DNA from 2 places in the Pontibacter locisalis genome. Region 2 is predicted to be linked to the other one. Evidence: riboswitches for the same ligand, from Rfam matches in the RefSeq annotation. Region 2 holds a riboswitch; the other holds the start of a gene.

Region 1 (9,161 bases), on a different contig from region 2:
CGCGACAGGATTTTGATCGGTGCAACCATCCCTCCTTCTAAAGACAGAGTCAGAACGAATCCTGAAAAAGTGCGCGAAACCTGGGCCAAGAGCATGGGCGGTGAAAAGTACATGAAGAATTACGCTACTTATGAGCATGGCGAAAACGGCATCATCTTCCTGAACGAACAAGGTTATGATAAACTGGTATTAGCAGAAAATGTTGGGGACCCAAACACAGGCAAGCGCCTTGTAAAAGCAGCCGGCTTCTCTTTTAACGACGATGAAGGTTATGAGCGCGGTGGTTTAGGTATTTCGAAAACACAGGAAGAAAAGTACCGCGTTGTGTTTGGCATGGACGATCCGAATGTAGGCGAAGCGTTGCACCTGTTCCTGCTGGAGGATGGCACAAAGGGCATGCAGATAGCCTATGAAGGAGGACGCATGCTCCTGGGCAGGGCAGAGGCCAACAGTGGGGTCTTTGGAAATAAAGATGAGTTTGCCGGCATCAAAATTGAAAACAAAGATGGCAAGGTACTCTGGGAGAAGAATGCTTATCAGCAAACAGTAAAATAAGTTACCTTTTATACCCTTCCGCAGCCCTTGCTTACATCTAGCAGGGGCTGCGGCATTTTAGAACCGTCTGTTTACAATTATGTGCCTGGCAAGCAGTTGCAATATACTTTTCTACTCAGTCAAAGCTGCCTAATCCGCAAAATTTCATCAACATCTGTATCATCTTCCCGTTTATTAGAACATTCGATGTTGGTTTAATATTTACTTGCAGCTATGAAGAAAACCTTAAAACTAAAGAACAAGAACCTTAAAGTAAAAAAAGTAGCCGCTGGTGCACTTTCATCGGGCGCTTTGGCAGTGGGAGCTTTTGCCTGTGGTGCGCTGGCTGTCGGCGCTATCGCTATCGGTACTATAGCCATAGGTAAAATGGCTGTAGCTGATTCCCGGGTACGAAAGCTTAGAATTGATGAACTGGAAATTGATACGTTAACAGTAAACAGGCTGGAAGTAAGGGAAAGGATTACACCACCCGAACTTTAATCCTGCAGAAAGCAATTATAACTTACCTGCCTCTCTCCTGCTCAGGTATCCAAGCACTGTGTGCACTTCTGCCAGGTCGCCTTTGGCATTGTATTTTTGTATTCGCTCCATCTCTCCAGGAATAAGGCCGGCGCGGGTACCTTTTACCTTTCCCTGTGAGTGCTTTACCTCTTCGTTCCAATCCAGGACTTTTCCAGGAGAACTATACAACTTGAGGGATGGGTAAAACTCAAGGGCAGCAGTTACTGCCGCCATAAAGGCACGTGGTTGCTGAAAAGGCGAGGCTGTTACAACTATTTGCTGATACTCTTTTTCCCTGGCATGAAGTACCATGGCCTCTGCTTCGATACGAGTGTTAAGCTGCTCCCTTTCCCGTGAAAGCAGAACAGGCTCAATGGCCTCTCCCACTTCTAACCTTACAAGCTCCTTTTTCCATACTTCAAACCCTGGATAGCCGCTCATAGCTTCTGTCTGAAGGAATAAAAGCTTATTTACCTTTCTATTTCTGTACAGATCCACGGACGTACCGAAAACAGACTGCTGGTTATCTTCTGTCTGGCCGAACAGAAAGACAGCATCTGCAGGCTTAGAGGGGAGGGTATCACATAGGGTTCTGATGATCAGTTCTTCTATCATAGAGCACCTATACGCACCGCTTGGCATCTGGATACCCTGTACTGCTGCTTTTACTGATACGCCGGACAAGTCGGCTTCTTGCGCCTGTTTCTGTTGCCTTTGCTCTGAGGAATGCTATAGATCAATCCTAAGGAGGTGATATAGTAATGGTCATCTTTATCAGGGTTGCCAGACTTACTGAAACCATCCAGGTAATCGGTGAAGGAGGCAAAACGATAAGAGGCCTCTGCGTTTACTGAAAGTGTAGGAGAAACAGCATAACGGAGACCGCCTCCTGCCAGGGCAACCGGAATATTGTTCGGAAGGGGATGTGCCAGATCTTCATCCAGACCAGCAGATTGTTTAAACTGGGTTTCAGAAAAATCACGCTCAATATTCAGCCTGGTATTACCGAAGCCTCCCAATACATAAGGAGTCAGATTAACATTACGTATAAAATTGCCCACGTTCACAATGTTCCAGACAACCTGAGCAGATACTTCAGTAACAGGAGTATTAAACTTGAAATTGCGTTCCCTGCGCCAGGATGGATTAGCATACTTTGAGTCATCACCGCTCAGGCTGCCCTTTGCCAGATTTATCCTTAGCGCCAGTGGCCCAACCATTTTCACACTGCCAAATACCCCAAAGCCACCCCTTGTTGTCTCTATGGATCCAAGTGCAGAAGGAGTTAAATCACCTTGATAAATAAAGGCACTTCCATGTGCTCCCACTTCAAACTTAGAATTCTGTGCCTTAGCCACAAAACACATACTTAAGCCAACAACTGCTAAAAACAGCCCTCTCTTACAGCGTAAAGATAATTTCATCAGAACAATATCAAGAAGTAACAAAACCTCACTTCTCCGGCAAAAGACTAACAAAAATGTCCTGGTTTGCCTGAAGCAGGATTCATGAAAGTGAAATAACGATCCCTCAACTCATTCCTTATCCTCAGAAGTTTCAATTTTTCCTGATAAAGACGAGATTCAACGATGAGTGCAAAACAAACTAAGGGCAGTTAAAATATGCAGCGGAGTGGTCATAAAAAAAGCCCCTGCAACAGGGGCTCTTTTATGGTAAGTGAACAATAATCAGGCTTTCTCAGCTTCTAAAATGTTCTTGATACGGACTAATGCATCCTCTATGTGGTATTTTGTCAGTTGGTTGGTATTCCTAGCTCTTACGGCTTTTAACTGCTTTTCCAGCTTCACCAGCTCTCCCCTGGCAATAGAACGGATATCAGACTGGCTCAGATCAACGGGTGTTCCAAAGCGACTGCTTCTGGACGGCTCCTCATTGATCAGGAAGTTCATGCGGTCCAGGTAAGCTTTCTGTAAATTCCGGCGGTAGATATCAATGTTCTTGCCGCTGTATATTTCACTCCAGATACCTCGCTGCAACTGGCTTACCATATCCAATGCATTGTAGTCTACGTTGTTAACCTCATTCTCCATCAGGCGAGCCATTCTATCGGCAGAAAGCAGGTTGTTCAGGTGGCGTACCTGCAGACTTCTGATACCCTCCACGTGGCTAGCATGGTGAATATTTCTGCTGATCTGGGAATGATGCAGCCACTCCGGAGAGGCAAAGGCATTGTCCAGCACCCAGTTAATAGATGCCGCCTGCATTTTAGCCGGCACCGGCGTATACACAAAACCTTTCTGATTTGGCTTCAGGCGGTTCTCATACACCCCGCCAACGTTTGTTACAACGTGGCCGATGTAGCGGCTCCACACCCCTAGCAGCTCACCGTAAAGCTCGTCCAGGTCATTGTAGTCATTCGTTTCTACTGCTGTCCATTTTGTGAGTTGTGGCGCTACCAGTTTCAGATTCCTTAGGCCGTAGGTACTTGCTTTGATCGGATCATCACCAATACCCTCTGTCTGGCTTGCAGGATCATACCCACCGCTGCCGCTTCCGAACTGGTAAACAGGGTCGTTATTGGTAGCTTCTATCCATTTGGAAAGTGTAGGAATCTCTTCCTCCGGGCTTTTGGCATCCGGCAGGTAACGATAACCCCAGTTAATGGCATAATGGTCATAAGGACCTAACTGGCGCACGAAACGAATATCTTTGTCACCAGGCTGCGCTACGTAGTTGTAACGGGCATAGTCCATGATGGTAGCAGCAATACCATACTCCTGCGTAAAGGTACCGGAGCGAAGGGAGTCTGTATCGTAGGCAAAGCTGGCTTTCATGTTGTGTGGTAAGCCTAACGCATGCCCTACTTCGTGGGTAATCACTTCCAGCATCATCTCACCCAGGTCTTCCATGGGTGTATTCAGGGTGCGGGCACTCGGGTTAGCTGCACCTGTCTCCAACAAGTACCTGTTTCTGTAAGAGCGAAGGTGGTTGTGGTACCAGATAATATCACTTTCAATGATTTCGCCGGAGCGAGGATCAGACACGCTCGGCCCCATGGCATTTCGGGTAGTGCTGGCAACGTAACGAATTACCGAGTAACGTACATCCTCCGGGCTGAAATCCGGGTCTTCCTCTTTTGTTGGCGGGTCTTTTGCAAGTATGGCATTTTTGAAGCCCGCAGTTTCGAAGGCTTTATTCCATTGCTCCACCCCTGCTTTTATGTAGGGGCGCAGCTTTTCCGGAGTAGCAGGATCCAGGTAGTAAACAATTGGCTTCACCGGCTCAACTAACTCACCCCGCTTGTAGGCAGCCATATCCTTTGGCACTAATCTCCATCTACGAACAAAAGATTTCTCGTCCGCTTTGTAGGCCTCCGATCCGTAGTCAATCTGGCGAATATTAAAGTAACCCACGCGGTCGTCGTACATGCGTGGTTGCATCGGCACTTTAGGCAGCAGCACCATCGACTGGTTCATCATCAGGCTGATGGCACCAGTTTCAGAGTTTGAAGGTGGCTCTGCAGCATCGTAAGTAAAGTCCTGCTTCACCTCGATGTTCAGCGGAAAGCTCTTCACACTGTTGATGAAGCTTCGGTTATCATCCAGCTTACTTACCTTATAGTTCTTGCGCATATCTGAGTCCAATCCACTGATTGCTTTGATGTCACTCAGGAAAAACTTTGTAACATCAATTACATAGGCACTGGAATCTTTTGAAAAAGCGGCAATGTCGAAAGCATACAGGGTAGGCTGGTAATTATTAGCCTTCACTGACAGGTTGATCGGAAGGGAGTCTGCTGCTATAGCACTATAAGATTTCGTTTTCAGTACGATCTTATTGTCTACTTTCTGCCACTCTACCATCTGCTCATTCACAGAAGAACCTGCATTCACATACCCCCCGCCAAGGCCGGAAGGAAGATTAGCAAACCTGCTGATCCACAAAAAGTCGCGGTTTAGCAACGTATCAGGTATTTCGTAGTAATACTTATCTGCTACTTTATGAACTGTGAAAACACCGGCATCTGATTTTGCATCTTTTGTAATAACTTCACCATAGCTTTTGATGCCGTTTTTAGAAGGCTTTGGCTTTTCTGCTTCCACACTACTAGCCGTTCCTTTTTGAGAAGTAGCGGTTTTAGTACTGGAACAGGAAGCCTGTGTAAGTGCCATAAGCAAACCTAAGCTTATAACCTTGTAAGACTTTAGCATGAGTAAGAAGGTAGTTTAAAGTTAGATAAACAGTAAGCTGCATACTTATGCAGCAGATATAGTTTTTAAAGTTAAGGCATCTCGTTATAAAACCCCAATCAGATTTGTTTTTATAGCTAATTGGGATCTTCATGTTTTGATTTTTAATCAGACAGCTAAACCTAAGCACCAGGATTTTCTGTTTTATACTTTATCTTGCAGTGGTTCTCCTACAATTACCTATATGAAGCATTTTACACTTGTTGTTCTGTTTATACTTACTGTAATGTCAGCACAAAGCCAAAACCAGTCTCCAACTCCCTCTGTAGAAGCTCCCGTAAAATTACAATTGGAAGGCTATAACAACCGTGATATTGACACCTTTGTACAGGCTTTCAGCGATAGTGTGAAGGTTTATCGGCAGCCGGGAGTTTTAACCTACCAGGGGAAGGAAGAACTGCGCAAAAGATATGGAGCCATGTTTGCCGCCACTCCTGACTTACATTGCGAGGTGGTTAACAGAATTATTGCCGGAGACGTGGTTATTGACCATGAGAAGGTACAGCGAGTGAAAGACAAACCCCGGACGGATGCCATTGCCGTATACCGTGTGAAGGATGGGAAAATAGTTGAAGTAACTTTTATACCGCCGCACAACGAGCAGTAAGGGGGAGTCCTTTATAAGCAGGAGTCGGGATATTTACTTAATTTTGCACCCTATGGCAGAAGTACAAAAGAACAACCCGCTGCATGGTAAAACCCTGCAGGCGATACTGGAACACCTCGTGGATTATTATGGTTGGGAGGAGCTCAGCCATAAAATCAACATCAACTGCTTTAAGAGTAACCCAAGTATAAAATCAAGTTTAACGTTTTTGCGCAAAACACCCTGGGCACGTGAGAAGGTGGAGAGCCTATACCTGTACACCCTGCGCAGAAGCAGAAAGACTCAATAAGCTGCTGCCTCGCACTTTTTTACATGTACCTACATTATTTATCTTATAATATTTGCTTTTCTAAAAATTAGCTACGACCTTTGTCATCGTAAAGTCAATTATCCTCACAAGGATTTGATTTATAAAGAAGAAGGGAGAGAACAGGCTCTATGAACTTCTAGCAACCAGTCTTGGTACCAGGTGCTAATTCCTGCCTAAAATAATTAGGGGATATAAATTCACAAAAATGGAAATTTCAGCTTACCAGCTTACTGCCGCTCCGGCAAACATTTTCAACCAATCATCATTTGGCGTTTATTCGCTGTCTTCTGTTATAACCTGTTGTTGTTGCTGTTGTTGTTAGTTCAACTGCAATTATTCTGGTATTTGCTGCGCTTTAGAACATCGCAGTAATAAATCTTTTGCAATTCCCTGAACTACTGTAGCCTTTTTGCTTGTGCAGATATGGCTCTCTTTCCTACTATACCCTTTTCAAACGGGCATGGGTGGAGGTTGTTCACTACTCACCTATACCTATTGTTATTGTTTTAACCCGGTGATTTTACATCACCTGTAACACTACACCTATACCTGAAAAAACAATTTTATGTCAACATCATCATCTATAAAACCGGTTGCCATTTTTCATGAGCACCAGGAATGGTTTAAGCCGTTGTTCAACGAACTGGATGCACGGGGCATTCCTTATGTGCGCCTGAACGCTGCTGTACATTCTTATGACCTGGCAGAGAAGGAGGTACCTTACAGCGCCTTCTTTAACCGCATGAGCCCATCGGCTTACCTGCGCAACAATGAGAACGGCATCTTTTACACACTTGGCCTGCTGGCACATTTAGAAGCTAAGGGAGTGCCTGTAGTAAATGGCTATAAAGCATTTCAGTATGAGGCATCAAAAGCACTACAGCTAACCCTGTTGGAAAAACTTGGCTTGCCCTACCCTAAGTCGCGTGTTATCAACCATGCCTCACAGGCAGTGGCAACAGCCGAAGCTTTGCGTTACCCGGTGGTTGTAAAAGCTAATATTGGCGGAAGCGGTGCGGGCATCGTGCGCTACGATTCACCGGAAGAACTTGCTTCGGCAGTTGCAGCCGGTGATGTGAAACTGGGCATTGATCATACGGCTCTTGTACAGGAGTTTATTCCTGCCCGCGACGGTCACATTAACAGAGTAGAGACTTTGGGAGGGAAATACCTTTACGCCATAAAGGTATATACTACCGGTGAAAGCTTTAACCTCTGCCCTGCCGACATCTGCCAGACAACAGGTGGTAAAGAACTGGTGAGAAATGCCTGCGCCATTGATGCTCCGAAAAATGGAATGAAGGTAGAAGGGTTTACACCCTCACAGGAAGTGATTAATGCTATTGAGTTGATTGTACAGTCATCAGGCATAGATGTAGGTGGCATAGAATACATCATCGACGACCGCGATGGGCAATTATATTATTACGACGTGAATGCCCTTTCCAATTTTGTGGCAGACGCAGTGAACGTGATTGGCTTCAACCCGCATGCACGTCTGGTGGATTTCCTGGAAACTAAAGCTCAACTTAAACTACAGGAGGTATAAAATGGAATTCGGATATTGGTTACCCGTTTTTGGAGGCTGGCTCCGCAACGTGCCTGACGAAGGCATGGACACTTCCTGGAATTATGTAAAAAAGCTGGCACAGCGCAGCGAAGACTGGGGGTACAGCTTGTCCCTTATTGCTGAGCTGTACCTGAACGACATCAAAGGCAAAGAAGCACCATCGCTGGATGCCTGGTCAACAGCGGCAGCTCTGGCTGCTGTAACAGAGCAACTAGAGATAATGGTGGCAGTGCGACCAACTTTTCACAATCCTGCCATCCTGGCGAAGCAGGCCGCGAATATCGCTAACATAAGTGGAGGCAGGCTTTCACTTAATGTAGTTTCCTCCTGGTGGCGCGATGAAGCGACAAAGTATGGTATTCACTTTGAGCAGCACGACGATCGGTACGCCCGTACGAAAGAGTGGCTCGATATAGTAACAAGCGTTTGGGCAAAAGACCACTTTTCTTACAATGGCAACTATTATAATGTAGAGGATAACATACTGCAGCCCAAGCCGGTTAAGAAGCCATTCATCTACGCTGGAGGTGAGTCAGAAGCCGCTAAGGCTCTGATATCGAGCCAATGCGATGGATACGTAATGCACGGGGACTCTCCTGAACTCATAGGCAGGCGCATTGCCAACATGCGAGAAAGAAGAGAAGCACTGGGTCTGCCTCCGATGAAATTTGGTGTGGCAGCTTATAGTATAGTCCGTGATAATGAACTGGAAGTAAAAAAGGAGCTCGCACGCATCACTGATGTAAACAATACAGCTGCAGGATTTGATAACTACCAGCAATGGCTGGCAGGCACTCAATTGGAAGGGCAACTCTCACTACAGGAGTACTCTGTATCTAACCGTGGCTTGCGCTCCGGTTTAGTAGGCACTCCGGCAAAGGTGCAGGATAGAATTGCTGCATTTGAGGCAGTTGGGGTTGATTTCTTCTTACTGCAGTGCAGTCCGCAACTGGAAGAAATGGAGCGGTTTTCTGAGGCTGTGATACATGCTCATAAAGGAGCTAAGCTTTCTGCTTAACAAAATACACTTTACAACTAGCAAATCTATAACACTAACTAATCTTAAGCCCCTCTATTTTGCAGAGGGGCTTTTTTGTTACTATAAAAAGAACAGGACCATCCCAAGCAGGCCCACCAACAAAGTGGCCAGTAATGTAGGTCCCATGTTGTTAGAGAGTATTAAGCGATACTCTTTTATGTTGGCAACAGAAGCTGCCGCAATGATGTTAAAAAGGCAGATGGCATTCCCCATAGAGGCTCCCGATAACTGAAGCGCTAACATGGTTACAGGTTCAATGTTTAAAGCAACAGCGGTTTCTAACTGAGACGCACCGAACACAATGTTAGAAATCGTGGTGCTGCCAGTGATGAAAGCGCCCAACACCCCGATAAAGGGAGCTACTACTA
Region 2 (9,161 bases):
CAGAATGGCGATGAGGTGGTAATGTTGGAAGATATACAGCAGGAGCTATTTGATGTAGTACCCGAGGCCGTTATAGTTCGGACATTACCGAACTCTGAACATAAGCTTACACGGCATTACTCTGGCAGCAACCCTCCTTACCTGGACCACCGCATCGGTACTTTCCTGGCTGACCAGGGCATTGAGCACCTTCTCCTTGACCTTCCTTCTGTGGACAGAGAACTTGATGAGGGAAAACTATTGTGTCATCATGCCTTTTGGCAGTATCCTTCCAATACCCGCTGTGGCGCTACCATTACAGAATTGATTTATGTACCTAACCATGTTCCGGATGGCCTGTACCTGTTAAACCTTCAAATTATCAGCCTACAGTTGGATGCCAGCCCAAGCAAACCTGTACTTTACGCTTTATCTCCAGCTGGTACTGAATTATAAATTCCTTTTAGATGGAGCATATTACAGACACGATTCTAATGGTGGAGCCGACAAACTTCTGCTATAACCATGTTGCGGCCGAAACGAACAAGTTTCAAAAGCTGGCTGCTGACTTGTCTGCGAAGCAAGTTCAGGCAGAAGCGCTAAAAGAATTTCAGGAGATGGCGCAGCGGCTACAGGAGGCGGGAATAGAGGTAAATGTGGTAAGAGATGTAGAGAACTCCTGCACCCCCGATTCTATCTTCCCCAATAATTGGTTCTCTACACACCAATGCGGTAAGATCGTCACCTACCCCATGGCACCTGCCAACCGACGTGGAGAACGCCGGCAAGATGTTATTGATTTACTTGTAAACAGATATGGCTTCAAGAAGCGTGTGGCACTGGAGTACTTTGAGGAGTTGCCAGACCCTAAGTTCTTAGAAGGCACAGGCAGCCTGATCCTGGACAGGATTAACAAAATTGCCTATGCAGCCTTGTCTCCGAGAACTGAACTGGAGCCACTGCAGGAGTTCTGCAACAGGCTTGGTTATAGTTTAACAACGTTCCGGGCATATGGTCCAGCAAAAGAGTTGATCTACCACACGAACGTGCTGCTCTGTCTCGGTGAGACTTTTGCTGTTATCGGGTTAGATGTGGTGGATACAAATGACCGGAAAGCTCTAACCCGGCAGCTTAAAAGTACAGGCAAAGAAATAATAGAACTCACCGCCCACCAAACCCACAACTGCTTTGCGGGTAATATGCTGCAATTACGCAACCAAAAGGGCGAGCGAGTCCTTGTTATGTCTGAGGCAGCTTATAATTCTCTTACAGAAGGTCAACTACAAAAGCTTAAACAGCACAACCATACTTTACTGCATTTCCAGATACCCCTGATTGAGCAATGTGGCGGGGGCAGCGTGCGCTGCATGATCGCTGAAATTTTCAAACCCGAACAAGCATAAAAAAGGCTGGAGTTGTAGCTCCAGCCTCAGGTTAGTTAGTATAGTTGTTTAAGGTGTGTTCTAGAATAATGCTTCTGCAACCTTACGCACAGACTCTGACTTTCCCATGGAGTAATAGTGGAGGCAAGGTACGCCAAACTCCATCAGCTCTTTAGACTGCTGAATTGCCCACTCTACCCCTACCTGTGCAGCTGCTTTGTTATCGGCACAGGCTTCTACGGCATCCGCAAGATCGCAGGGTATTTCGATGTGGAACAGGCTTGGCAACAAAGTAAGCTGCGTCTTGGTGGTCAGTGGTTTAAGGCCTGGGATGATGGGCACATTTATCCCTTCCTCCCGGCAGCGGTTCACAAAGTCAAAGTACTTTTGGTTATCAAAGAACATCTGTGTGACGATATACTCGGCTCCAAGATCCACCTTCTTCTTAAGCCAGCGCAGATCTGATCTTAGATTGGGAGCTTCAAAATGCTTCTCAGGATATCCTGCAACTCCAATACAAAAATCGGTGCAGCTGTTAGTTACCTGCTCATCATCAAGATAACAGCCCTTGTTCATGTCTACCACCTGTCCTATTAACTCAGATGCATAGTTGTGCCCACCCGGCTCCGGAACAAAGCGTTGTTCACTCTTCACACAGTCACCCCGCAGCACCAACACATTATCTATACCTAAAAAGTGGAGGTCGATGAGCGCATTTTCTGTTTCCTCTTTACTGAAGCCCCCACAGATCAGATGGGGCACAGTATCCACCTTGTAGTGGTTTTGTATAGCAGCACAAATACCTACAGTTCCCGGACGTTTACGGGTGGTAATCTTCTCTAGCAGTCCATTCTCCCGCTTTTTATACACATATTCTTCCCGGTGGTAAGTAACGTCGATAAACGGCGGCTTAAACTCCATCAGCGGGTTTATGTGACTAAAAAGGGTTCTCATATTCTCCCCTTTCAGCGGAGGTAGTATTTCAAAAGTGAACAGCGTGTTGCCGTTGGCATTCTGGAAGTGTTCTGTTACTTTCAATTTAGCTTGATAATTAAATTACTTGATGTTTGATTTATAAATGGGCTCCTACACCGCCTGCTGCGCTATTTGCTTTGGCTCATAATTCAGGTTTGGCGATAGCCAGCGCTCCAGTTCTTCTTTCGGCATACCTTTACGCTGCGCAATGTCAGCCACCTGATCTTCGCCTATCTTACCTAAACCGAAATAGCGTGATTCCCGGTGAGAGAAGTATAAGCCACTAACTGCTGCGGCCGGGTACATGGCCAGGTTCTCAGTAAGAGTAACTCCTGTTTCTTCGGCATTCAGCAGGTTAAACAGCGTGATCTTCTCTGTATGATCAGGGCAGCCAGGATAACCTGGAGCAGGACGAATACCTTTGTACTGCTCCTTAATCAGCTCCTCATTGCTAAGATGCTCCTCAGGAGAATAGCCCCAGAGCTCCCTGCGCACCTTCAGGTGCATTAATTCTGCAAAGGCCTCTGCCAAACGGTCTGCCAGCGCTTTTACCATAATGGAGCTGTAGTCATCGTGCTCGGCTTCATACTTCTCCAGTAGCTTTTCGATACCGAAGCCCGCTGATACGACAAAACCTCCGATATAATCCTGCACGCCTGTTTCTTTGGGCGCAATAAAATCAGAAAATGCTAAGTTAGGCACATCTCCACCTTTCTTGCCCTGCTGCCTCAGAGTATGAAACTCCGTAAGCACTTTTTCACGTGAATCATCTGCATATACTTCAATGGTATCGTCAGCCTCTACGTTGGCAGGATAAAATCCAACTACGGCACGGGCTTCCAGAAGCTGCTTATCCACAAGCTCTTTCAACATTTCCTGTGCATCAGCAAACAGCTTCCGCGCTTCCGTACCTAATTCTGCATCATCGAGTATTTTAGGATACTGCCGCTTTAGCTCCCAGGTATGAAAGAAGGGCGTCCAGTCAATATATGGCACTATTTCAGATAATGGATAATTGGTAAATACTTTGTTGCCCAGGAAGCTTGGCTTTACTGGCTGAGTAGTTTCCCAATTGACTTTGTATTTATTAGCCCGGGCTTCTTCTATGCTTGCGAAGGCGCGGTCCCTGGTTCGCCCTAGATGATCTTCACGCAGCTTTTCATACTCCGCCCTTATTGCTGCAATATAAGCCTCCCGGTCACTACCTAATAGGCTGCTCACCACCGTCACGCTTCGGGAGGCGTCATGTACATGCACTACTGGCTCGCTGTACTGCGGTGCGATCTTTACAGCAGTGTGGACCCGTGAGGTAGTTGCCCCACCGATCAATAGCGGAATCTTCATGCCCCTGCGCTCCATTTCCTGGGCCACGTATACCATCTCATCCAACGACGGTGTTATGAGCCCGCTCAGACCAATAATATCTACCTGCTGCGCTTCTGCCTCTGACAGTATTTTATCCAGGTGCACCATTACACCCAGGTCTATGACTTCATAATTATTACAGGCCAGCACCACACCTACTATATTTTTCCCGATGTCGTGCACATCGCCTTTTACCGTGGCCATAAGAATAGTACCTGCCGTAGATTTAGAGGTGTCTGAGGCTAGTTTTTCCTGCTCCATAAATGGCAACAGGTAAGCCACTGACTTTTTCATAACGCGGGCACTCTTCACTACCTGTGGAAGGAACATTTTACCAGCACCGAATAAGTCACCAACCACTGACATGCCAGCCATCAATGGTCCTTCAATTACCTCCAGCGTCTTAGTAGCTTTCTGCCTGGCCTCCTCCGTATCTTCCTCTATGTATTCTACAATACCTTTTACCAGCGCATGCTTCAGGCGCTCTTCTACCGGAGCCTCACGCCAGCTGTTGTCTCCCTGTGCCGCATCCCGTCCTTTTCCTTTGATCGTCTCCGCATAAGTCACCAGCTTTTCAGTCGCATCCGGATGGCGGTTGAAGATCACATCCTCGATCAGGTCGCGCAGTTCTGCTGGTATCTCATCATACACACCCATCATACCAGCATTTACAATACCCATGTCCATACCGGCTTTCACAGCATGGTACAAAAACACCGTGTGCATCGCTTCACGAACTGCATCGTTACCCCTGAAGGAGAAGGAAAGGTTACTTACCCCACCACTTACCAGCGCGTGTGGCAGATTCTTTCTGATCCACTTCACCGCCTCGATGTAGTCTACAGCATAATTATTATGCTCTTCTATACCTGTGGCAATGGCAAGTATGTTCGGGTCAAAGATGATGTCTTGTGGCGGGAAACCAACTTCATCAACAAGTATGCGGTAGGAGCGTTCGCAGATTTCAATGCGCCGCGGCAGGGTGTCTGCCTGGCCTTTCTCATCGAAAGCCATAACTACCACCGCAGCACCGTACTGGCGAACTTTGCGGGCCAGCTTCTTAAATGCTTCTTCGCCTTCTTTTAAGCTGATGGAGTTAACGATACTTTTGCCCTGCACGCATTTTAAACCAGCCTCAATAACGCTCCACTTGGAGGAGTCGATCATGATAGGAAGCTTGGAAATATCAGGCTCGGAGGCGATAAGGTTTAGGAAATTCGCCATAGCCTGCTCCGAATCGAGCATACCTTCGTCCATGTTCACGTCAATGATCTGGGCACCACCTTCCACCTGCTGCTGTGCCACAGACAGTGCTTCCTCAAACTCACCGTTTATGATCAGGCGGGCAAATTTCTTTGAACCGGTTACGTTTGTACGCTCGCCGACATTCACGAAAAGGGTATCCGAAGTAATGGTGAGAGGTTCGAGGCCACTATATCGTGGGAGGGGAGGAACCGGGGAAGGGGTGTGCGGCTTATAATTCTGTACGAGGTCTGAAATAACTTTGGTGTGTACTGGCGTTGTGCCACAACACCCACCCAAGATATTTACCAATCCCTCCTTTAGATACTCCTCTACAATAGCACCCATTTGTTCGGCTGTTTCATCGTACCCACCAAAAGCATTGGGCAAACCCGCATTCGGGTAAGCACTAATGTAACAGTCTGAGATACGAGCCAGCTCCTGAATGTGTGTTTTCAGCTGACGTGCACCCAGGGCGCAATTAAAGCCCACACTAAGGATGTTCGCATGGGAAATGGAGTTCCAGAATGCTTCAACGGTTTGCCCGGATAAGGTTCGCCCACTTGCATCTGTGATTGTACCAGACACCATAATGGGTAATTCTTTACCGCCATCCTGCACATACTGCTGTATAGCGAACAACGCTGCCTTGCAGTTTAGTGTGTCAAACACTGTCTCTACCAGCAGCAGATCTGCGCCGCCATCTACTAAGCCACGCACTTGCTCATAATATGCCTCTACCAACTGATCGAAGGTAACAGCGCGATAACCAGGGTTATTTACATCCGGAGAAAGAGAAGCAGTACGGTTGGTCGGGCCAATAGCACCTGCCACAAGTCGTGGTCTCCCGGATACTTTGGCCTCAATTTCATCTGCTGCCTCCCGAGCTATTTTTGCTGACTCATAGTTTAGCTCATACACCAGATCTTCTAGATGATAGTCAGCCATTGCTATACTGGTGCCGCTGAAAGTATTGGTTTCTACTATGTCAGCGCCAGCCTCCAGGTATTCTGCATGAATGGACTTGATAATATCCGGACGGGTAATGGAGAGCAAATCATTATTCCCCTTCAGGTCGCCAAGATGATTTTTGAACCGTTCGCCCCTGAAATCTTCTTCTGAGAGCTTGTAACGCTGAATCATGGTACCCATAGCGCCATCTAACACTAGTACACGTTCTTTCAGCAGCTGATAAATGGGGTGGTTGTTCTTCATGTCCGGTGTCTTTCTTCTCATAAGTCTTCTGCAATTGCTTATCAAGAAGGACACCCTAAGGCAGGATATACTCTCTTATCTTTTCCCGGCTAAAGTTTAGCAGAGAAGGGAATTAGCACCAGGCTTTAACAAGGTTGCTAAGACGTCACAGGGCCCTATCCCTCGGTCTTTCTTGATAAGAAGTTACAAATATAAGGATGTATGCGTAAAAAAATAAATTATGTTACACCAAGGTGGTCACCTTGCTACAACTAACGAAAGAGGGGCTGCAAAGAACAGGTGGTATTTGACCAGAGAAGCACATTAAAACAAATAGAGAAGAGGAAATAAAAAAGGGATACCTCACGGCATCCCTTTTTCTCTTGCATCAGCAATGCTTAGAACTAAGCTTCTGCTTCTACTTTAGGAAGTACAGAAACGTAAGAACGATTCTTCTTACCTTTTCTGAATGATACAACTCCATCAACCAACGCGAAAAGCGTGTGGTCTTTACCCATACCTACGTTAGTACTTGGGTGGTGTGCAGTACCTCTTTGTCTTACAATGATGTTACCAGCGATAATGTCCTGGCCACCGTAAATCTTAACACCTAGTCGTTTAGAGTGCGACTCGCGGCCGTTATTAGAACTACCAGCTCCTTTTTTGTGTGCCATTTTGTTTAAAATTTAGTTCAGGTTAGCGGGGCGTCCCCTGAAAAGGTTCTTCGATTAATTTCTTCTTACTGCTTAACCAATGCTCTCGATAAGGACCTTCGTGAAGTGCTGGCGGTGACCATTCTTCTTACGGTATCCTTTTCTTCTCTTCTTTTTGAAAACGATCACTTTGTCGCCTTTCACAGTGCTGGTAAGGATTTTTCCTGTAACCTTAACACCTTCAACGAAAGGAGCACCTAAAGTAATTGTGCCGTTGTCATCAGTAAGAAGAACATTGGTGAACTCTACGGCGTCACCCTCATTGCCGGAAAGCTTGTTAGCGTAGATGAACTTACCGCTCTCTACTTTGGTCTGTTGACCTGCGATTTCTACAATTGCGTACATCAGCTTCAATGTATATTTTAAATTTAGTCTGCAAAAGTACGGCACATAATTTAATTATGCAACGCCTTGTAGTATAAATTGTTAAACCCTGCCCATTCATTACACACCAAAATGTGGATAACAATGTTGAAATCCACAGACCACTTTCTAAGCACCTCAAAATTCACCCTTAATTCATTAAGCACTAACCAGATAAAGGCGACCTCAGTAATCCACATTTTCAACACCCGCTGTGTAAATCTGCTCCAGCCTTCACAAATTTTATCCGCAGACTTAATATTTTACACACTACTCCACCTTCAGGCAACTCTCTTTTTTATCAAAAAGACCACTGAAATACTCAAAACGGCATTTAACAATGATTTAATATTTTATTAGCAATATTAAACCAGAACTATATAGTTGATAACTTATGTGGATAAAGGTGTTTATTTCACCACAACTAACAAGCCATCAACCACTTAAAAGGGTGTTAATAAATTGAACAACTTTAGCCCCGTAATTCAAGTTCAATTCTATATATTTGAAGTCAAGATACTACCGGATGTCAGCCAGACATCTATTAAAACATTAATTTTAATGGGGTGTTTTCTAAGCAGAACTGCTTACCCCTTCAACCAATAAAACACTTAATTATTAGTTTATGGAGCCAATATTACAAGAGAACCCAAACCGCTTTGTACTGTTTCCGATCCAGCACAACGACATCTGGCAGATGTACAAGCAGGCTGAGGCCAGCTTCTGGACTGCTGAAGAGATCGATTTATCGCAGGACATTAAAGATTGGGAAAACCTGAATGACGGCGAGCGCCACTTTATCAGCCACGTACTGGCTTTCTTTGCTGCCTCTGATGGTATTGTGAACGAGAACCTGGCCATAAACTTTATGCAGGAGGTGCAGATACCGGAGGCGCGCTGCTTCTATGGTTTTCAGATAATGATGGAGAACATCCACGCCGAAACTTACTCGCTCCTTATAGATACTTATATAAAAAAGCAGTCTGAGAAAGACTACCTGTTTAACGCGCTGGAGACAGTGCCGTGTGTGAAGAAAAAAGGAGAGTGGGCGCTTAAATGGATCAACAGCGAGAACTTTACAGAGCGCCTGATCGCTTTCGCGGCTGTGGAGGGCATCTTCTTCTCCGGCTCTTTCTGCTCTATTTTCTGGCTTAAAAAGCGCGGCCTGATGCCTGGCTTAACTTTCTCTAACGAACTTATCAGTCGTGACGAAGGTCTGCATTGCGATTTTGCCTGTCTGCTTTACTCTATGCTGAACAACAAGCTCCCAGAGAGCCGTGTGCATGAAATCATCAGAGATGCTGTAACATTTGAGCAGGAGTTTGTAACAGATGCCTTGCCGGTAGACCTGATCGGAATGAACGCGAAGCTGATGAGCCAATACATTGAATTTGTGGCTGACCGACTGCTGGTGGCCTTGGGCTGCAGCAAGATCTACAATGCAACAAATCCATTCGACTTTATGGAGATGATTTCGCTTCAGGGCAAAACAAATTTCTTCGAGAAGCGCGTGGGCGAGTACCAGAAAGCCGGCGTGATGGGAGATAAAGACAAAAACGTTTTTTCTCTAGACGAAGACTTTTAAGATATATAGAGAATTTGTATGTTTAGGAAGCCAAAGGGAAAAAACTCACCTTCTTTCCCTACCTGAACAGTTTCTTTAATATTACAGATTTACCATTCCGGCTTTGGAGTCTTTTAACCCGATTTTGAAGCCGGAGCGGAAATAGCTGGCACCTCGCCACCTAAAGGGGTATCTCTACTCCACTATATAGTAAAAGCATTTTGCTTTACACATAATCTTTTGTACTTCAACGGCTTGTACTCATAAAAGCGTATGGGCTGATTGTATACTTCACCATAGAACAACCACCTCCTGCAAAGGCAGAGGTTCCTGATAAATTCTATTAATAAACCGGGCCCTTGACACCCGCTAAATGTATATGCT

Evidence for each region. Region 2 has a riboswitch for S-adenosylmethionine ahead of metH (methionine synthase). Riboswitches for the same ligand answer to the same signal wherever they lie in the genome.
Region 1: another riboswitch for S-adenosylmethionine. It lies ahead of ACFSRY_RS06400 (ATP-grasp domain-containing protein); the one in region 2 lies ahead of metH (methionine synthase).

Annotation. Positions count from the first base shown of each region.
Region 1 is NZ_JBHULU010000009.1:160,464-169,624, reverse strand. It holds gene ACFSRY_RS06435 (hypothetical protein) at 1-555, shown strand, start outside; gene ACFSRY_RS06430 (hypothetical protein) at 769-1,035, shown strand; gene ACFSRY_RS06425 (YdcF family protein) at 1,051-1,671, opposite strand; gene ACFSRY_RS06420 (outer membrane protein) at 1,722-2,480, opposite strand; gene ACFSRY_RS06415 (zinc-dependent metalloprotease) at 2,745-5,189, opposite strand; gene ACFSRY_RS06410 (nuclear transport factor 2 family protein) at 5,452-5,874, shown strand; gene ACFSRY_RS06405 (VF530 family protein) at 5,927-6,163, shown strand; SAM riboswitch class I at 6,280-6,382, shown strand; gene ACFSRY_RS06400 (ATP-grasp domain-containing protein) at 6,750-7,733, shown strand; gene ACFSRY_RS06395 (LLM class flavin-dependent oxidoreductase) at 7,735-8,772, shown strand; gene ACFSRY_RS06390 (L-lactate permease) at 8,854-9,161, opposite strand, start outside.
Region 2 is NZ_JBHULU010000012.1:299,256-308,416, reverse strand. It holds gene ACFSRY_RS09455 (cyclase family protein) at 1-435, shown strand, start outside; gene ctlX (citrulline utilization hydrolase CtlX) at 447-1,382, shown strand; gene metF (methylenetetrahydrofolate reductase [NAD(P)H]) at 1,443-2,399, opposite strand; gene metH (methionine synthase) at 2,448-6,179, opposite strand; SAM riboswitch class I at 6,231-6,340, opposite strand; gene rpmA (50S ribosomal protein L27) at 6,542-6,811, opposite strand; gene rplU (50S ribosomal protein L21) at 6,884-7,195, opposite strand; gene ACFSRY_RS09425 (ribonucleoside-diphosphate reductase small subunit) at 7,839-8,798, shown strand.